One region of the [Clostridium] colinum genome, then DNA from elsewhere that is predicted to be linked to it. Evidence: a T-box and tRNA genes for the amino acid it is inferred to sense, from the RefSeq annotation. Region 1 holds a T-box; the other holds one or more tRNA genes.

The links. The T-box of region 1 lies ahead of ileS (isoleucine--tRNA ligase). A T-box ahead of a tRNA ligase gene usually reads a tRNA of that ligase, here a tRNA-Ile.
Region 2: it has a tRNA-Ile gene. The T-box ahead of ileS (isoleucine--tRNA ligase) is inferred to sense a tRNA for this amino acid. The anticodon was not compared.

Annotation. Positions count from the first base shown of each region.
Region 1 is NZ_OW712331.1:2,010,364-2,012,770, reverse strand. Features, by position in the region: gene ileS (isoleucine--tRNA ligase) at 1-1,023, opposite strand, end outside; T-box leader at 1,118-1,335, opposite strand; gene NBW53_RS09925 (hypothetical protein) at 1,458-1,937, shown strand; gene NBW53_RS09920 (hypothetical protein) at 2,252-2,407, shown strand, end outside.
Region 2 is NZ_OW712331.1:1,857,603-1,860,009, forward strand. Features, by position in the region: gene NBW53_RS08995 (GGDEF domain-containing protein) at 1-833, opposite strand, end outside; tRNA gene NBW53_RS09000 (tRNA-Asp) at 1,076-1,149, opposite strand; tRNA gene NBW53_RS09005 (tRNA-Ile) at 1,154-1,227, opposite strand; tRNA gene NBW53_RS09010 (tRNA-Thr) at 1,250-1,322, opposite strand; rRNA gene rrf (5S ribosomal RNA) at 1,330-1,447, opposite strand; rRNA gene NBW53_RS09020 (23S ribosomal RNA) at 1,518-2,407, opposite strand, start outside.

The DNA of each region.
Region 1 (2,407 bases):
AGGTAAATTGTTATCTTTACCTACACGAGCATCATCTTCACCAAATGCAGGAGCACAATGTACAATACCAGTACCATCTGTAAGAGTAACATAAGAATCGCACACTACATAATAAGCTTTTTTATCTTTTACTATATTTTTAGCATAGTCAAAAAGAGGTTCATATTCGAGACCTTTAAGCTCGCTACCTTTGCATTTTTCTAATACTGTAGGTTTTTCTTCTTCTCCAAAAACTTTAGATACTAAAGCATCTGCTAAAATATATTTTTCATTGTTTAATTCTACTTTAACATAGTCTTCATCGGCATTAACAGTAAGAGCTACGTTTGAAGGTAAAGTCCAAGGAGTAGTAGTCCAAGCTAATAAAAATTCGTTAGTTGTGCCTTTTACTAAAAATTTTGCATAGGCAGATTTGTCTTTAACATCTTTATATCCTTGAGCAACTTCGTGGCTAGATAAAGATGTACCACAACGTGGACAATAAGGTACTATTTTATGACCTTTATATAACAAACCTTTGTCCCAAATTTGTTTTAAAGCCCACCAAACAGATTCTATATAAGAATTGTGATAAGTAACATAAGGATTGTCCATATCAGCCCAAAACCCAACTCTATCACTCATTTTTTTCCAAAGACTTTCGTAAGTAAATACACTATCTTTACATTGTTTTATAAAAGGTTCTACACCATAGTTTTCTATTTGTGGTTTACCACTTATTCCAAGTTTTTTTTCTATTTCAAGCTCAACTGGTAGCCCGTGTGTGTCCCAACCAGCTTTTCTAAGCACTTTATAGCCTTTCATAGTTTTATAGCGAGGTATAATATCTTTTACAACACGTGTTAATATATGTCCTATATGAGGTTTACCATTAGCTGTTGGAGGACCATCAAAAAATGTAAAAACTTCGCCTTCTTTTCTACTTTCTATACTTTTTTCAAAAATTTTATTTTCTTTCCAAAAATCTAAAATTTCTTTTTCTCTTTCAACAAAGTTTAAATTTGTCAAAACCTTATCGTACATAAGTTAACCTCCTAAAAATATATTTTAACTACCTTAAAAGTAGTTGTTTTAGTATTAAATGTAATTAGTAATAATATAAAAAAGCCCTGCCAAAAGACAGGACGTAATAAACGCGGTACCACCTGATTTGGTAACAAAAGTTACCCTCTCTAAACCCTGTAACGTAGGGGATACGTTAAAGCCTACTAAGAAAAATCTTTTCGGTTTACTGCTAAAAGGTGATTTTCAGTATATGTCTATTGGCTAGGCTCACACCATCTCTAGCTCGCTAAACTAAGAATATATACCTACTGTCCTTATCAAAGCATTTAATATATTATACTAATTTTATTATACCTTTTAAAAATAGATTTGTAAAGGGTAAAATATTGATATAATATATTTTATGTGTTAATATTAAAATATATACTATATTTTAAGAAGGAGTTTTACTTTTGAAAGAATTAGAGGAAATATACAATAAATTAAATAATTTAAATTATATATTAGATAGAAAAATAGAGCTATTAAATTTAATACTAAATATAACGAAAAATCAAGAAATTGTTTTTAAAAATAATGATAATAACGATACAAATAGTTTTATAAACATTTCATTAGATGAAAAGCAAAAATTTATAGATGAAATTATAAATATAGATAATATGTTTTTAGACATATTTGAAAGTTTTAATGGCAATCTTAATCAAAATAAACAAATTTTTAAAGAAGATATAAAAATATTAAAAAATAAAATCGAAAAAATAACAGAAATAGATTTTAAAATACGTTTACAAGAAGAAAAAAATAGTAAAATTTATAAAAATATTAATGATTTTAGGAATATTAATTTAAATACTGATAAAGTTAAAACATTAAAAGTATCTAAAAATGAATTATTAAAAAAGTACACTAATAACAACAGAAAAAAATAATAAATTGTATATAAGCTAAAGCTAATAGTTGTTATATTTATTTATAATAATATTTTATATATATTGACTAAAATTGCTAAAAATGTTAAAATAAAGCTAGAAATTAGTAAAGGAGGAATAATTAATATATAAATAGTAATATGCGTATAAACAATTCAAAAATAAGGCTTTTTAATCATTGTTTTACTGGCAGCACTTAATATTGTTTTACGCTAAGCCTAAAGAGTTATATTTTTTAAGGGGTTTGTTGTCGAAATCGGCATTTAAACTAAAAAAATGTGTTTTATTGTATTTTACTAAGGAGGAGATTAGTAATGAAAAGAAATATTAAATTTAATGGATTATTATCTAAAGTTTTATTTGGCGCAATAGTGGTATCTACAGTATCAATACCACAAAGTTTAATTTTTGCAAGTCAACCAGTAACTAAAGACCTTCAGTACATTGACAAAAAATACGAAAACATTAAT
Region 2 (2,407 bases), 150 kb from region 1:
AAATCACACATAATATATTTTCTATTATAGCAAGATGTTAAATCATCTTTCAAAATTTTATCTTCCATACATTTTATATTTATTGATTTTTTTAATTTAACAATTTCTAATTCATCTGACTTTCTCTTAAAAGCAACCATTTTTACACTTTTTATACTATAAAAAAGTAATATATAAAACAATGCTGCATTTAAAATTGGTGTTGCAATAAAAATTGGTAAATATTCAACAAAATAATTTTTTTGATGAATAACTATAACATCTGTAATACTATATATTAAAATTAAAATTATTATAATAGAAATTACTAATGAATATATTGGCATTGTTGAAATTTTTTTTATATCATCAATTGGCACAAATCTTAATAGAATATTAAAAACTATAAATAAAATAAAAAATACTATAAAAAAACAATTAAAAAATAATGTTTTATTATTAAAAATTTCATATGGTGTTTTATCTATTATATATGCATATATTGGTAAAATGATAAGTTGTACAATACTCATATTAATAATTAAAACTCCAGAACATAAAAAAGCCTGATTAAATTTTGATTCTGAAAATAATAAAAATTCTATTGTTAATACTATTAAAGCTAAAAAATATGCTATATAATAGGGTATTCCTATTTTATAAAGATAAATCATTAAATAAGTATTAAAAAATGATATTAAGCAATATAAAATAATATTTCTTTTAAAATTTAATAAAATTTTGGAAATATTTTTAAAAATATATAAATTAACGCAAAAAAATATAGCCATAGAAAGAACCATATTATATAACCTCCGCAGTAATCTATCTATATTTAAAGTAGTATTAAACATAAATTTATCATATCTAACCTATATTACACTTTTATTAACTATTACTTATATAATAACATAAAAATCTATTTAAGGTCAATATATTTTTAATAAGTTATTAATAATTTTTTTAATTTATAAATATAACTAAACCATAATTTAATTTATAAGTATCTAAGTATTAATGGTAAATAACCTTATAAAATAAATAATATTATATATGCAAAAAAGGATTGTAGTATACAATCCTTTTAATTAACTAGCGACCCAAAAGGGGCTCGAACCCTCGACCTCTGGCGTGACAGGCCAGCGCTCTAACCAACTGAGCTATTGGGCCAAAGTGGATCCTCAGGGACTCGAACCCTGGACCGTCCGGTTATGAGCCGGATGCTCTAACCAACTGAGCTAAAGATCCATACTATTGATTAAGAAATCAAAGCCGATGAAGGGACTCGAACCCCCAACCTGCTGATTACAAGTCAGCTGCTCTGCCAATTGAGCCACATCGGCTTATTTAATACGGCAACCACTTACTTTCCCAGGCGGTCCCCCACCAAGTATCATCAGCCGTTTAGGTCTTAACCTTCGTGTTCGGTATGGGAACGGGTGTTTCCCCTAAACGCATCATCACCGTAAATTTTTAGAGTTTATACTCTCAAAACTGATAGAAAACACAAACCAAACTAAAAGAATTAAACAAAATCATTGGACAAGCACTCGACCATTAGTACCTATCAGCTAAATACGTTACCGTACTTACACCTTAGGCCTATCAACCTCGTCGTCTTCAAGGGGTCTTACTTGCACTAGGCAATGGAAATCTAGTCTTGAGGTTGGCTTCACGCTTAGATGCCTTCAGCGTTTATCCTTTCCAAACTTGGCTACTCTGCCGTGGCATTGGTTACCAACAGATACACCAGCGGTTCGTCCATCCCGGTCCTCTCGTACTAAGGACAGCTCCTCTCAAATTTCCTACGCCCACAACGGATAGGGACCGAACTGTCTCACGACGTTCTGAACCCAGCTCGCGTACCGCTTTAATGGGCGAACAGCCCAACCCTTGGGACCTACTTCAGCCCCAGGATGCGATGAGCCGACATCGAGGTGCCAAACCTCCCCGTCGATGTGAACTCTTGGGGGAGATAAGCCTGTTATCCCCAGGGTAGCTTTTATCCGTTAAGCGATGGCACTCCCACTTGTTACCACCGGATCACTAAGTCCTACTTTCGTACCTGCTCGAACCGTCGCTCTCGCAGTCAAGCCTTCTTCTGCCTTTACACTCTTTGAATGGTTTCCAATCATTCTGAGAAGACCTTTGAGCGCCTCCGTTACTCTTTCGGAGGCGACCGCCCCAGTCAAACTGCCCGCCTAACAATGTCCCTCTTCTGGATCACAGAAGCAGGTTAGAAATCCAATACTACAAGAGAGGTATCCCAACATCGACTCCACCAATACTGGCGTACTGGCTTCTCAGTCTCCCTCCTATCCTGTACATGTAATACCGAATCCCAATATTAAGCTGCAGTAAAGCTCCATGGGGTCTTTCCGTCCTGTTGCGGGTAACCAGTATCTTCACTGGTTCTTCAATTTCACCG